Regions from separate parts of the Cellvibrio sp. pealriver genome, predicted to be linked through region 2. Evidence: predicted binding sites of a transcription regulator. Region 2 holds the regulator's gene; the other holds the start of a gene.
The links. The regulator PhoB, encoded in region 2, activates phosphate uptake and scavenging genes when phosphate is short. The targets are predictions, from matches to a motif close to TGTCATAAANNTGTAACA.
Positions count from the first base shown of each region.

Region 1: the regulator PhoB is predicted to act here: its motif matches at 6,279-6,296, upstream of ppk1 (polyphosphate kinase 1).

Region 1 covers NZ_KQ236688.1:3,337,099-3,345,138, forward strand. The annotation lists gene uvrD (DNA helicase II) at 1-66, opposite strand, end outside; gene VC28_RS14480 (hypothetical protein) at 177-515, opposite strand; gene VC28_RS14485 (CPBP family intramembrane glutamic endopeptidase) at 714-1,553, opposite strand; gene VC28_RS20000 (serine hydrolase domain-containing protein) at 1,570-3,207, opposite strand; gene VC28_RS14495 (di-heme-cytochrome C peroxidase) at 3,366-5,549, opposite strand; gene VC28_RS14500 (DUF4156 domain-containing protein) at 5,784-6,101, shown strand; gene ppk1 (polyphosphate kinase 1) at 6,357-8,040, shown strand, end outside.
Region 2 covers NZ_KQ236688.1:3,213,711-3,221,750, reverse strand. The annotation lists gene VC28_RS14010 (lytic polysaccharide monooxygenase) at 1-512, opposite strand, end outside; gene phoR (phosphate regulon sensor histidine kinase PhoR) at 795-2,078, opposite strand; gene phoB (phosphate regulon transcriptional regulator PhoB) at 2,228-2,926, opposite strand; gene ubiA (4-hydroxybenzoate octaprenyltransferase) at 3,039-3,863, opposite strand; gene VC28_RS13990 (chorismate--pyruvate lyase family protein) at 4,163-4,729, opposite strand; gene VC28_RS13985 (HU family DNA-binding protein) at 4,909-5,184, shown strand; gene VC28_RS13980 (dicarboxylate/amino acid:cation symporter) at 5,289-6,590, shown strand; gene VC28_RS13975 (hypothetical protein) at 6,700-7,365, opposite strand; gene VC28_RS13970 (hypothetical protein) at 7,567-8,040, opposite strand, start outside.

The DNA.
Region 1 (8,040 bases), 120 kb from region 2:
GGCCGGTGCAGAAACGGCCTCGCGTTGGGCATCGTTGAGAGAATCTAAGAGCAGGGAAACATCCATAACCAGCGCCAGTCAAAATAAAGGATCTGGCGATTTTACTGGCTAGATATACATATGGCCATCATTGTTTTTAGCGATGGCTGGCGACAGTTATAGGGTGTTAGAAAAAGCTACTTGGTGTTAAACGCCCGCGCCTTGATCAGCGATACCATCAGTAGCGCACAGATAAAACCAATCAGAGGTACCGAACCGGGGATATCGCTCGTGGCGTTCTGGTTTACCTGAAAATCGCTGGGCTGGGCGGCAACCGGTGCCCGAACAGGCACCTCGGTTACGCCATAAGTACTATTCCCACGTGACAAACTACCCGCCGCCAAACAATCCTCATTAGAGAAAACCACTTGCGACTGGGTGCAATCCAACAGTGCTGCATTGGCCGATACAGCGGCCATCAATGCAACCAGTGTGAACACTATTGTGAGATTTGCCCTGTAAGAATAGTGAGCCATGTTGTTCTCCTCCCGCTGTCAGGCTGCAAGGGTATCTGAGACTCTAGCAGCAAAACTTCGTGATTCAAGTCACGCTTTTTCGGTTGATACTGACCTTATTTTGGGCAAAAAAGCGTGTTTAAACGACAAGCCTTTGATTTCACTGGGGCTCGCAAATGTGAAAAAAAACGAATCTAGCGATGGGTTATAAGCAGCGTTTTAGAAGGGAAAAAATGATCCAGGAATTTCCTGTTTTCGCAGCAGTGCAGCGACATCCATGCTCAAGGCGACACCGGCATGCACCAGAACGCCACCCCAAATAGAACGGGATTGCAGGGCGAGGATACCCAGAAACAAGCCAAACAAAATGGCACCGGTTGCCTCCAGTGGCAACTTGGGCAAATGGATCATCATGTAGGGAACACACATCACCCAAATCGCGTTTGCGCCCATGGCCGGACGCAGGGCATTGAGCATAAAACCGCGAAAGAAAAATTCGAGAAACACAAACTGGCTCATGTAGAGCATCTCCCACAACAAGAAATCCAGCCAGCTGCGCCCTGCATGGTCGTAAAAAGGATAATGGTTGACGAAATCCTCACCAAAACTCACCAGCACCACAAACACCAGAATCGGGCTGAGAAGCAACAGATAACCGCGCCAGTGTTCGCCGACCTGGTTCCAACGCCAGCCAAAATCGCGCATGCGCTGTTTGAAACCGATACGGATCACCAACCACGGCAGGATGATAAACGTGAGCAGATGGCAAGCGGTCCACCAGAGATAACCGCACAGCTCCAACCAGCCGCTGGCTTGCAATGCATCCAGATAGCGATGGCCATCGCCCAGCCACACCAACAGTGCATGGAGATGGGTGGAAAACTTGGCGTAGTGCAGCACCAGCAAACTGACCGATACACAGGCCAACACCCAAACCACCCGCCGCAATGCAGCGGGGCGATCCAGAGTGTACGACGGTGCGGCTGCATCTATGTCATCGAGCGCGCGCAAAATCTGGCGCGGATGCAGTTGCGCTACCAGCACGGCGACAGGATTCATGCTCCGCGCGTCCCGGTCATTTCTTTTTAGCCGCTTCACGCGCGGCAACCTGCGCACGCTCATAGCTGTCGATAAAGCGGAAAATAATATCGCGCGCGAGGCGGGTTTCCGAATTGCTCAGGAACACCATGCCGATTTGCAGATCGCGGTTGAACACCATCTCGGTGCGGAAGCCTTTTACGTGGCCGCCGTGATGGACAAAATTCTTGTAGCGGCCGTAATCAAACACGCGCCAGCCAAGACCATAAGCAGTATTTCCCACGGCTTTACGCACACCGTAATAATTCTGCGCCGGAGTATTTTTGGTCACACGCGCTTGGATGGGGTTGAGTATCGACAGCGGCAGTGCATCCTGCCGCTTGCCCATTTGCCCGAGCAAAAAGCGCGACATATCGACAATACTGGCATTCACCCCCGCCGCCGGCGCAACGCGATACCAATTGCCGGTCACTGAGGTGGGAATCCAGCGGCTGCCGTTATTGATGTGGGGCGATGCACGGTTAGGCGAGGCATTGTAATTGGCCAATCCATAGGAGGCGGTGGTCATCCCGAGCGGATCAAATACATGTTGGCCGACATACTTTTCAAAGCTGACGCCGGATTTCTTTTTGATCATATCGCCCGCAAGGCTGTAACTGACATTCTGGTAGGCGAAGCATTTGCCCGGCGGGCAGACGAAATTCACGTAGCGCAAGCGCCGCACGGCATCGGCGTAACTCATATTCTCGTCGATAAAGTGGGTATAGGTATGGCGCGGCAAACCCGATGCCTGAGACAACACATGGCGTAACGTTAGCTGCTTGCCATAGCGCGCATTTTTAAACGCGACATCCGGCAACACCGAGGTGACCGTGGTATCCCAGGTGATTTTGCCCTCATTGACCAGCGCACTGGCGGCGGTGGCAGCAAAGGGTTTGGAGAGAGAGGCAAGGCGGAAAACGGTATCCGGCGTGACCTTTTCACGCGTACCTGCGCGGCGCACACCATAGCCCTGCAAGGATTTTATTTGCCCGCCCGACACCACCACTATGGCCACACCCGGCACAAAAGGCGCGACTTTCTTGGCGACATAATCTTCAAATTCAGCGATAAAGGCCTCGGGGTGCCCGGCTGGATAGCGCGGCGCTTTGATCGGTGCAGTAGTAATGATGGGAATGGTACGTGCCGGTTCCGCCGGTTCTGCTACAGCGGGCTTTGGTTTAGCCGCTTCCGCTTTGGGTGCAGGTTTGGCCGCCGCGGAGGTTTGCGTTTTGGCCGTAGCAGCCGCTTGGGTTTTTACCGGCTGGGCCGCCGGTTTGGCAGAGACAGAGCTGGCCGCCAGAGAAGCAACGGGGGTCGCCGTGGCAATGGCAAGCGAGCTGGCTAGCGAACTGTCAGACAATGACACCACAGGGGCGGTCGCTTGCGCCGGTGATGACGATGCTGCAACTGTTTGGGTAAACGCCGTGGTTTGCAGCGTCTGGATAGGGGCGGTCGCCACCGAAGACCCAGCACTGCTGGCACTGGACTTTAGTTGAAAGGGCAGTGCGATAGGCACAGTCACGCGCTTTTCGCCCGATGCCTGTGCGCCTTGCAATCCACATAACAAGATCAGGGCAAGACAGGTGGCCTTGCGCACCAGAAAACAGGATTTACTACTTATTGTTGATCGCATAAACGGGCAGATAACTCGTTAAAGGCCATTACGGCAGATGGCCATCAAAATGGCGTCTAAAAATACGGCGCTGAATACACAAACGCCACGGGTGAGGCTGCCCGGAACGACTCCGGAGCAACTCCAACCGTGGCGTGGCCTTTCCCTATCCGCCCTTTTTACAGGGTTTTAATATATTCCACCAAATCCCAACGCTCATCGTCGGTCAGCGGTTTCTGTTGCTGGCCATTGACCGCCGGAGCATGCACAGTGCCGTATTCATGGCCACTGTTGAAATCGCCCAGCTTGTCCGCCTTGAACGTGAAAGCCTCATAACCCTCAGTGCGCAACCCGACTTTACGTGGGTCAAACTCGCGGCTACCAACCTCGAATTGCATTGGACGATAAAGCCCATCATCAGGATCACCGGCGCGTTTCACCGGCAATAACAAATCATAGATGCTGGGTACCGAACCATTGTGCAAGTAAGGGGCTGTCGCCCAGATGCCATTGAGTGAACGCGCTTTGTAGGATAGCAGCGATTTATAAGGCTCAGCGGTGGTGTCAGGGTCGTAATTGCCGGATTTTACACTGGCTTTGATTTTATTATCAAAGAAGGATTTCGCCATCATATACAGCCAATCCAGTGTGCGGCGCGGCCACCATTTATCCGGATCAGGCTCGGTCGCCACCTCGCCCATAGTCGCTGCCGTAAGGATCTGCACCACCGGCGCACGGTCTTTGATGACAAGAGCACCAACGCTTTCCGTCTGGTAGGTGTTTTTGAAATTGCCCGAATAGCCGGTGTAATTGACGCTGTTTTGCGCCATGGCCGGGTCAGTTCCCACCGCCTTCAGGCTCGACATATTGGCCACAACGATGCGGTCGCGGTCGGTGCGGTCAATCACCTCATGACAGGATTCGCAGTACTCGGCATACAAACGGCGGCCGCGGCGCACCTTGTCTTTATCGATTTTCCACTCCGGCAACTCACCGAAAATCGCCTTGGCGTGATCCTGTTCCAGGCTCTCTTTGGTGAGCGTCGGCCAGACGGGCGAAGTCAGGCTCGCCAGATGGGATTCCAGACGCGAGAGATTTACCAGATCGATGGATGACGTGAATTCTATCTGGTAGCTCTTGCTGCTTTGGCCAGTCAGCCAGGACGACAAGCGCCAGCCGCGTTTGTGCGCCTCCCAATCGAGTATGCCAAATACGCCAATGACCTCACCGGTATTGCGCCCCAGCGGGCCTACCCCGGCATTGTTGGCCAAGCCATTCCACTGCACATAATCCGATTGCACGATATCCCACAAGAAGGGGTAGCTCACCGGTGCGTTGGGTTCATTGAAAATCTGCTGCTTGATGCGGTTCATGTCCGCCATGCCCAGCGCCGGATAGCCCTCTTTGTCAGACATCAAACGGTCGATAATTTTGGCAAACTGTAAGTCGCCGATAATGGTTTCGCTGATGCCCTCAAGCACTTTATCGACCTGCGCTTTGGTCAGCAGATCGCTGTCACTGTCGCTATCGGATTTGGTCATTCCCAGCAGTACATCGCGCAGTTGTTTACGGCTGATAACATGCTCAAGCACCCGGTTATAAATGCGCCCGAACGCATCCAGGCGCGCGTAGCCATATTCCACACTGGATAGGTTGATGTTGTTATATAAGCGGATCTTGCGCGCCCAGCGTTTGAGGTCAGCTTGCACATCCTCGGCATTGGCATAACTGTTATTCAGCTCCAGCACCTTGGATACAAAACGCTGGTTTTTCTCGCCGTTGGTCATGGCGACATCCAAACTATGCTGCAAGTCCGTCAGGAAGCCCACCATATCCGCCATGGCCGGGCCGCCGTCGATACGGATCGCTTTATTTTGATAATTGACCTGGCCGGTATGGCAGGCAGCACAGGTAAAGCCGACGTAATCCTTACCTTTATAAGACTCTTTCACGAAACCGACGGGCAGCCCATCGGGGTTAAAAAAGGTAGGCTTCTGCGGCAGGTAACGATATTTATCGATCACACTGTTGGCGCGGAATAATTCAGTGGATGTCGCTTGTTCAAGCGCGATAAAAAAATCGTAGGGCATCAGTGCCGAGCCCTGGGTGGTGTTGTAGTACCAGAGGCTATCGTTCGCGCTCCAACCCTGATCGAGGTAAATCGGTGTGGAATAACTTTCACCAAAAGCGCCGTTCTCAATGGCAATCGCCCCGCGCTCCGGATCATCGTCCCAGCTTTGGTAAAGTTTGCCGATAGCCAATGCAATGCCCATAGGGATAGCAATGACAATCAGCAGCTTGATCAAGCGCCAAAAATTGCGCCGGGAAAACAGGTTGCCCAGGCTAAACGAATGTGAGCCCATAGGATTAACTCCTCTTTAATAATTTTCCTATTTGTTATGGATGAGGGTAAAGATAGCCCTCTGGTATACCGCCGCCAAAAAATAAAGGATTTACGCCAAAATAAACACTACAGCTTATTACTTCTCGCCTGCGGGGGTGCGGATCGGCGGCTTGCAACCGGAGCGCGCTCCGATTAGTGTAGCCACACATTTTTGCCCCCTGATTACTGTTTAACCACATTCGAGGAACATCCCATGAAAAAGACCGCTTTATTACTTGTTGCAATCACCAGCCTCACCAGTGCTTGTACCTGGGTTAAAGTCAGCGAACAAGGCAGCAGTGTTGCCGTTGCCAATGCCGCTAACGTGCGCAGCTGCGACAAAGTGCGCACCGTTAACGTAAAAGTAAAAGATAACTTCGTTGGTTCAATGAAGCGCGATCCAAACAAAGTAGCGACTGAATTGACCAACATGGCGCGCAATGAAGCCAGCCAATTCGGTGGCGATACCGTGGTACCGGTAACCTTGGTACAAGACGGCCGCCAAAGCTTTGATGTGTACAAGTGCAACTAAGTCTTTAGCGCGCCAACACGTTTGCCATTAGCCCGGTTTAACACAACCGGGCTCATTCAAACTCACGCCTCTCACTTCATACTCACCCTTCTCTCTTTACCTCCCCCACGCTCCATTCTTTGCACCCGTCCCGCCGCGGATCAAAAAACTTTGCTAGTGTTAGCAATAGCAATCTACTGTCTTATTTCTGTCACAAAATTGCCATAATCTGGCTGCACCACTTACGGGTTAATAATCGTGTCCACGAGGTACAAGGTGTCTAACGCCTATTTCAACCGCGAGCTTAGCCTGCTCGAATTCAACAAGCGCGTTCTCCATCAAGCCTATAACCGCAGTTTGCCGCTGCTGGAGCGCCTGCGCTTCCTGTGTATTTTTTCCACCAACCTGGACGAATTTTTTGAAGTGCGCGTTGGCGGTCTGGTAGAAATTCTGGAGCGCAATGCGCCGCCCACCCAGGGGCCGGATGGCATGACGCAAACGCAAACACTGAATGAAATTTCTTTGCGCGCGCACGAATTGGTCGCAGAGCAATACCGCATCCTCAACAACGAAGTCTTGCCCGCGATGCGTGAGCAAGGCATCCAGATTTTGCGCCGCGAAGATTGGACAGCCGAACAAATCCAATACCTGAAACACATTTTTTTATCCGATGTACTGCCCGTACTCAGCCCGATTGGGCTTGACCCGGCGCATCCATTCCCGCGCATCCTCAACAAAAGTTTGAATTTTATTGTGCGGCTCGACGGCAAAGATGCATTCGGCCGCAACTCCGGCCGCGCCATCGTACAAGTGCCGCGCTCACTGCCGCACATTATTGAATTGCCGGAAGCGCTCAGCAACAAAGGCCGCAATTTTGTTTTTATTTCTTCCATCATCCATTTTTTTATGGCCGAAATTTTCGTCGGCATGACGGTGGTAGAAAGTTACCAATTTCGCTTAACGCGTAACTCGGATATTTTTCTCGACGAAGAAGAGACCGACGATTTGTTGCGCGCGGTGCAAGGTGAACTGGCCTATCGCCAATATGGCGATGAAGTGCGTTTGGAAATTACCGATACCTGCCCGGCAGAGTTGGAGCAGTTTTTATTGCAGCGCTGCGAAATCAAAGAGCGCGATTTGTACCGTATTAATGGCCCGGTGAATTTGAACCGCTACAGCGATTTGTTTGATCTGGTCAAAGACCAACAGCACTATTTCATCCCCTTTGTGCAAGCAATGCCAAAATTGCCCAAGCGCACCAACTCCTATTTTGAAGTACTGCAAAAACAAGATATTTTGTTACACCACCCATTTGATTCATTTCAATGTGTTGTGGATTTTTTGCGTGAAGCCGCTGCCGACCCGAATGTATTGGCAATTAAACAAACCCTGTACCGCACTGGTTCCAATTCGCCAATTGTGGATGCATTGGTTGCCGCTGCAAAAGCAGGCAAAGAAGTCACGGCAATTGTCGAGCTGCGCGCACGTTTTGATGAAGAACAAAACGTGGCACTGGCCGAGCGTTTACAACGTTTTGGTATTCACGTGATTTACGGTGTAGTGGGTTTTAAAACCCACGCCAAAATGATTTTGGTTGCACGCCGCGAAAGCAGCAAGCTGCGTTATTACGTTCACCTGGGCACCGGAAACTATCATCCGCGCACCAGTAAAATTTATACCGACTACGGCTTGCTCACATCCGATAAAGATATTGGTGAAGATGTCTACCGCATCTTTTTGCAATTATCGAGCATGGGCAAAGCATCAAAAATGGAAGCGCTGCTGTACGCGCCTTTCACTTTGCATAAAGGTATGGTGAAACGCATCCGTACCGAAAAAGAACACGCAGAAAAAGGACTGCCAGCACGCATCATCGCCAAAATGAATTCGCTCTACGATGAAGAATTGGTGAATGAGCTTTACGCGGCATCGCAAGCCGGTGTGCAAATCGATTTAATTG
Region 2 (8,040 bases):
TGAACGGTGTGGTAAGAGAATTGTTCTTGATCAGCTTTACCTGAATCGTGGATCAATTCAAGGTCAGACCAGCGCAGTGGTTGCGCGTGGTTGTAGCCTTCGCGGGTGATGTAGTAACGGAAGTACATGGTTTTGTGCGCAGCGGTGTTAGTCCACACGAATTGCAGTGGGCCTGCACTTACGTTGGTTGCTGGCCAGTCGGTGCGCGCCAGATCCATACCGTACAGGTTAGAGCGGCCTACAGAGCAAAGACGGCCATCCGGAATAAAGTATTCGTGGTTGTCACGCACACCACCCACTGCCACTTCTTGTGGAGTGTAGAGACCGCCGTTGCCCGCTGCTTTCGCTGCGATACACGCTGGGTGGGTCGGGTTCTCAATGCCGTTGTCCTTACATTGGATCACACGGCTTTTTGGGGAAGATACATAACCGTGGGCAAATGCCTGGCCTGCAACCAGAATTGAGCCCAATACGACTGCGGAAATACCGCATGCTTTCATTGTCTTTTTCACTTTCAATCTCCGAACTTATTGTTTGTTAGATGGTGCCTGGACAGCACTCGGGAGTACGACTGAATAAAACATGCACGTGATCAGGGCATGGCGCAAAGATCATTGCATGGGAACGAGTCTAAAATGACAACGTTGTATTGGCGAGTCCGACTTTCAGTTTGGGGGGTAATATTTTGGGATGCAGGTTTGATTTTCGGAAAATTTTCAGAAGAAAACGAAATTAAAAGTTCGAATTTTATTTTGACGTCAAAATAATGTGATTAGCTGCGCAAATAACAGAATTTATTGCGGCAAAGGGAAGACACACATGAACACACTGCCTTTGCCGGGTTCGCTGGTGATTTTCAGTTCGGCCTCATGGCGCATCAATACGTGCTTCACAATCGCCAATCCCAGACCTGTTCCACCCGTCCCACTATTTCTGCTGGCATCGACACGATAAAAGCGCTCGGTCAAACGCGGGATATGCTGCGCTTCAATACCGGGGCCGTTATCGCTCACCGAGACATAGACATTTTTTTGGTCTTGCCAGAGCAGCATGCTCACTTTGCCGTCGGCGAGTGTGTATTTGATCGCGTTAGTGACCAGATTGGAAAAGGCGCTGTGCAATTCTTTTTCATTGCCCGGTAACAACAAAGGCTTGGTGGTGTTGTTGCAGATCAGAGTCAGCTGCTGGTTTTTTTCTTTGCTGAGCACTTCCGCTTCACTTTTGATAATCGTCAGCAGCTGCTCGATATTAATCGGCTTGTGGTTGTGACCCGCTTCGGTGGTTTCCAGTTTGGACAGCACCAGCAAATCGTTGATCAGCAGCGACATGCGTTTGGCCTGCTGCAACATCTGCTGCAAGGGCTTATTCCAGCTGGGGATGGTGTTGTTATCGGCCAGCGTTTCTACGTAGCCGTTGATCACCGTGAGCGGCGTGCGCAACTCGTGGGACACGTTGGCCACAAAGTCTTGCCGCATTTTTTCCAGATTGTGCACCTGGGTGATATCGCGCACGACGATCAAGCGTTCGTTTTTACCGAATGGGGTAATCTGAAATTGCAGATGCTTGGAGGCAAAGCGGGGCGACGGCAGCTCAAGCGGTTCTTCGTATTTGCCCTCTTCAAAATAGGCGACAAATTTGGGGTGACGGATAAAGTTGATTACCGACTGCCCCTGGTCTTTGGTGTTGAGCGCCAGCATGCGATGGGCAGCGGGGTTCCAGAAGTCCAGATGGCCGCGCGCATCCAAAATGATCAAGCCGTCTTTCAGTGATGAGCTGATTTCCTGGATGCGTTTGATCACCGCTTGCAGGTTTTCTTTTTCAAGGCGCTGGTCGCGCTGCAATTGATAGATGTTGTCGAAAATTTGCCCCCAGATGCCGCTGGCTTCTGGTGGATTTTGGCTGTCCTGCCGTACCAGCCATTGGTTGAGGCGGCGGATTTGCCAGAGCATCCAGACGATATAACTGGAGCAGCCAATCAGCATCCACAGCGAATAATTATCGCTGAAGAAGCCAATCAGGCTGCAAATGGCGAGGATGATAAGAATGCGCTGGAGTTCAGCGCTAAAACCTTTTAACAACGTCGAGCCTCTTGGTTCTAAATCCGCGGCTGCAGCTGATCAGCACTGCGAGACTCGCCGTGAATACATCCATGTAGGCTCGACTGCGGCATCCATGCCGCAGACGGTCTCGCAGCACTGATCAGCTGCAGCCGCTCACGAAAGTGTTATCAGGCTTCAATACGAGTAGAAAAACGATAGCCCGTACCGCGCACTGTCTGGATCAGGTCTTCGTGGCCATCCACGGTCAGGGCTTTGCGCAGGCGACGGATATGCACATCGACCGTGCGCTCTTCCACATACACATTGCCGCCCCAGACGTGATCCAGTAACTGGCTGCGAGTATAGGCTCTTTCCTGATGGGTCAGGAAAAATTCCAGTAAACGATATTCGGTTGGCCCCATATCCACCGACTGGTTATTGATGGTGACGCGGTGGCTGGCGGGGTCAAGGCACAGGCCTTGTACGGTGATCGGTGCTGAGTTGATTTGCGGATCAGCGCGGCGCAACACGGCTTTCAAGCGGGCAACCAGTTCACGCGGGGAAAAAGGCTTGGTGATGTAATCATCGGCACCCACTTCCAGCCCCTGGATCTTGTTGTCTTCCTCGCCTTTGGCGGTGAGCATAATGATGGGGGTGTTGGCGGTGACTTCGTCGCGTTTTAAACGGCGCGCCAGTTCAATACCGCTGGTGCCGGGCATCATCCAGTCGAGCAGAATCAAGTCTGGTTTTTCATCAATGATCAGGCCGTGGGCATCCTGCGCATTGCTTGCCTCCATTACCTGGTATTCGGCCATTTCCAGCGCCACACGCAGCATGTCGCGGATTGCGGATTCATCGTCAACGATCAGGATTTTGCGACCAGTCATAAATGTTCTGCCTGAAAAAACTACGGGGTGCCGCACAGGTTTGTGAAGCTATTGTTGCAGCTTATTAAATAAGTTCAGTGTTACACATTTATGACAGGATAAAAATTTTGCGCTAGCGCAATGCGTAATCGGCAGCAATACCCGCAAACACCGCCGCACCAACCCAATTGTTGTTCAAAAACGCCTTGAAGCAGTCCTCGCGTTTGCGAAAGCGGATTAACCATTGTTGATACACAAAAAGCGCTCCCGCAACCGCAAGCCCAAGGAAGTAAGCAGCGCCTAATTCAAAGCGCTCCCCAACAAGTAACAGCGCGTAAAGCGCCATCACCTGCAGCACCCCGGTCATCAGCCGGTCTTGCTCACCAAACAAAATGGCGGTGGATTTCACGCCGATTTTCAAGTCGTCGTCGCGGTCAACCATCGCGTAAAAGGTGTCGTAGGCGACTGTCCAGAGCACCACCGCGAGGTAAATCAGCCACATACCATGATGCAACTCCCCGGCTTGCGCGGCATAGGCCATAGGGATTCCCCATGCAAATGCAGCCCCGAGCACCACTTGTGGCAAATGGGTGTGGCGTTTCATAAACGGATAACAGAAAGCCAGAATCAGCCCGCCAACGGACAGCTTGATCGTGAGTGGATCGGTCATCAGCACCAGCCCGAACGCAATCATGCAGAGCGCGATAAACAAGCCAAGCGCCTCTTTGCTGGATACTGCACCGGTCGCGAGCGGCCGGTCTTTAGTGCGCTTGACCTTGCCGTCGATCTTGCGGTCGGCAAAATCATTAATCACGCAGCCTGCAGCGCGCATCACAATCACACCCAAAGTAAAAATCACCAGATTTTTGATGCTGGGCACACCCTTGGCGGCAATCCACAAGCTCCATAGCGTCGGCCAGAGCAAGAGCAAAGTTCCGATAGGGCGATCCATACGCATCAAGCGCCAATAAAGCAGGACTTTTTGGCGCAGGTCTGTCTGGCCTGCTGCTTTTTGCGTGGCGCGCTGGAGGATTTTGCCGGCACTGGATTTTGCGGCCTTAGCAGATTTGGGAACGGCAGATTTTGGGGTGGCAGATTTGGGAGCTGCTGGTTTAGCCGAGCCGGTTTTGGTGGAGGTTGCAGCAGGTTTTTGTGAGTTGGGAGTTGTCATAACCAAAGCGCCGGTATTGTTGGAGTTATCGGGTATCAGGACGGATCTGGATTGTCTGGCTGTCACATTCGAGCGATCAAATCAGGCTACTGAATCAGGGCGATAAAGTCAGGTAAAAACACTTCGCTGACCAACAGGGGTTTGGCGTGTAGATAAAACACCGAACGCCGCCCCCACAGATGCCCCTTGCCGCACAATTCGGCTGGCATATAGGCATGATCGCGGCTAATCCGCGCCACTGCAATGGCGCTGCGCACCAAGTGTGGCTGACTGAACAAAAACGCGCCTAGCGGGCGGCTGCCTTGTTGGCGCAGATGACGCAGTGATCCGGTCAGGCTCGATAGCGGCAAAATACTGCGCGCAAATACCCAGGGGGTTCCTTTGCCGCAGAGTATCACCTCGCGGATCAGCGCCTGCTGCGGGCGGCTCATACCCAGCGCCTGGCGCTCATTCAAGCTCGGGATACCAAGCGCCTGGCGCAAGACTTTCACTGCAAACTGCCTCTGGCTTAATGAGACGAGGCGCGCTGTCAGCGAGCCGTTATCGGCCAGCCAATCCTGTAACACGGCTTGCGGGCGCTGTTGGCGGGCAAGTTGGCGGAGAGGTTTCCACGAACGGGTTGAAAGCGGGCGGGGCATCGCAGCCTTGGACAAAGCGGGTTCCTCAATCGGCTAATATGGCGGTCGGCTTGCGCTGGCACGCGCAAATGCATGGGCGGCAGTTTATCAGCTTGGCCAATCCCAAGCGTGAATAATGCGTTTACAAGTCTGCCGCAATCCCGTGAATGCAGGTAAACTCCCTGTGAAAATCAATGTTGATGGAGAGAGAAAACATGCATAAGACCGACATAGTAGTGGCTTTGGCCAATAATTCTGATCTGGGTGTCAATAAAGCGGATCTGGTGGTTTCGGCTTTTATCGAGCAAATTACCAATGCACTGGCGCGTGGTGAATCAGTGGCCTTGTTGGGGTTTGGCACCTTTAATGTGAGTGAGCGCGCCGCGCGTGAAGGCCGCAATCCGCAAACCGGCGCAACCATCCAGATCGCCGCCAGCAAAACTGTCACCTTCAAAGCAGGCAAAGCCCTGAAAGACGCAGTGAACGAATAATAATGTTACGGCGGCATACCTATGCCGCCCTCGCCTGATCCCCTACCATCTTTTCTTAACGTCCTGAATTACTTCATCAACCAATAATAACGTCCGGGGTGACTATGTCGCTGACCAATAAAATTTTACTCGGCATGCTGTTGGGTGTCCTGGTTGGGGTCATCTTCAATCTCTTGCTTGGTGTAGATGATCCCCAGACAGTGCCAACGACCAGCTATGGGCAGTGGATACAAACGGTACTGATCAATGGCGTACTCGATACGATTGGGCAGATTTTTGTAGCGTCGCTCAAATTGTTGGTGGTACCGCTCGTATTTGTTTCATTGGTGTGTGGCGCAGCTTCACTCGGTGGACATAACCGCATGGGGGCGTTGGCTACCAAAACCCTGTTGTTGTATTTGATGACTACCGCGATGGCGATTGCACTGGCGATGGGGGTGGCAGTATTTATCCAGCCAGGTGCTGCGGTTGATATGGCATTGTCCAGCACATATACCGCGCCACCTGCGCCATCCATCAAGCAAACGTTTCTCGATATATTTCCCAGCAATCCGGTTCAGGCAATGGCCGAAGGCAATATGCTGCAGGTGATTGTCTTTTCGATTTTGTTTGGTATCGCGATTTCGCGTACAGGCGGCGAAATTGGCAGCAATATGAAAACGTTTTTTGAGCACTTGAATGAAGTGGTGCTCAAAATGATGCTGTTGCTGATGCAATTGGCACCCTACGGTGTTTTCTGTTTGCTCGCAAAATTATTTGCCAACATCGGTTTTGCAGCGATCACCGATTTGGCGAAATATTTTTTCACGGTGTTGTTTGTATTGTTGCTGCACGGATTTGTTGTCTATGGCCTCTTGTTAAAAATATTATCCGGCTTAAGCCCTATTATATTTTTCAAAAAGATGTGGAAAGTGGCGGTGTTTGCATTCAGTACGGCATCCAGCAATGCAACCTTGCCGGTCACTATGCGCACCGTTGAGCACGATCTGGGCGTGGACAATAAAGTCAGCAGTTTTTCTGTTCCCTTGGGTGCGACTATCAACATGGATGGCACCGCCATTATGCAGGGGGTTGCCACCGTATTTATTGCCCAGGTGTACAACATCGATATAGGTGTGTCCGGTTATTTGATGGTAATCCTGACCGCTACGCTCGCCTCCATTGGCACCGCCGGTGTGCCCAGTGTGGGCTTGGTGATGTTGGCGATGGTATTACAATCAGTTGGTTTGCCTGTTGAAGGGATTGCGTTGATTATCGGTGTCGATCGCTTGCTTGATATGGTGCGCACGGCAGTCAATGTGACGGGAGATGCAACTGTGTCAGTGATTGTGGCGAAGAGTGAAAATATGGTTGATAAAACGCGTTACGATGATATGAAACTCAATGCGGAAATTGATCCGGTGTAATTATCGCGAGCGAAAAAATGAAAATAAAAAAGGCGAATTGCACGGAGCAATTCGCCTTTTTTATTTTTTACTATTTGGAAAAAATAGCGGACGACACAAAATGCTTTTGTCAGTGGCGCGTTAATGTGTCGCTATCAAACTCAACGCTGATCGATAAATCCTCTACCAAACAAGGCCAGCGCTCCAGTTCTTGGCTCCAGCCTCTATCGCGATGCGCAGTCACATAATGTGAAATGTTGGCACCTTCAAAACCGTGTTCATTTAATAAAAGTTCTGCCGAGAATAAAACGGCCTGATCTAATTCATTGGCAAAAGGCTCACCAATTAATTCGTGCGCAATAATATTGGCGACGGTCATATCCATAGGTGCGAGCGGGATTCCGCTTTTCGCCATAAACCTATCATTTACTTCTTCCAACAAACGGTGCGCAAGGTAAGCTTCATCGAGCAGTGCTTCCAGTTGGCTGTGCGGGTCAACAATCGACGGCGGTGATAAAAAATAATCGCTCGCAATTTTGAGCAGGGGTTCAACATCGTTATAAATACCTGCCTCTTGCGCCATGCTGCGGATCGCATCAATAAAATCCGGCACGTGCTTTATGTAGCGCACCACAAAATCAGCCAGACCTTTGGTCGCTTGTTGGTCAGGTAATTTGATGGCCGTGTGTAAGTGCTGTTTACGGCACTCGACAAATTCAAGCAGCTTTCCGCTCGCGGCATCCTGTTCCTGCGCCTGATGTATAAGCTGGCGTATAGGGTTGAGGGGATCGTTCAATCTGTGTCTCTGGTAATGGTTATAAGTAATCACATCATCCGTCCTGCGCAATACCGGCGTACTTTGTTTTTCTTGCGTTTTAAAAGTAAACCATGAGACCGCAAACGCAAGTGACTCCTAATACCGACTTTTTATAAAAACCAAAGCAACTGCAGAAATCGACCTGATGGCATTTTTTGTGCCATCAGGTGTATTAATTTGTTAAAACGCGCCGGATATTTTCAAGCGCAGGGTATTGTCCAAATCGCCGCTCAGGTATTGCTGGAATTGCAAACTCAGATCAATACTTCCCAGCGTCTGGCCAATGCCGATCAAGCCATAAACACCGCCGTCAATTTCAATATCCTCTGAGTAGCAGTCGCGGCAGTTGCTGATGCTGCGCTCAGAGCCGAGTATGCCGCTCACGCCACCGCGCACACTGAAAAAGCTCATGTTGTCGCGCCCGAAGCGATATTTGGGGCCGTATTCCGCAAACAGCATCAGCGCGTTTGCATCGGACTCTTCATAGCTTTCATCGCCCCAGTAATCTTCCACATATTGCGAGAACTCAGCGTTGTCGCGGTAAAACAGCAGGCTTGCGCCCAGTGACAAGGTATTTTCACTGTCGTTTGCGTAGTACTCAGCGGCACCACCAATCGCAACGGCGGTATCTTCAATCCACTGCTCGGCCGCGGC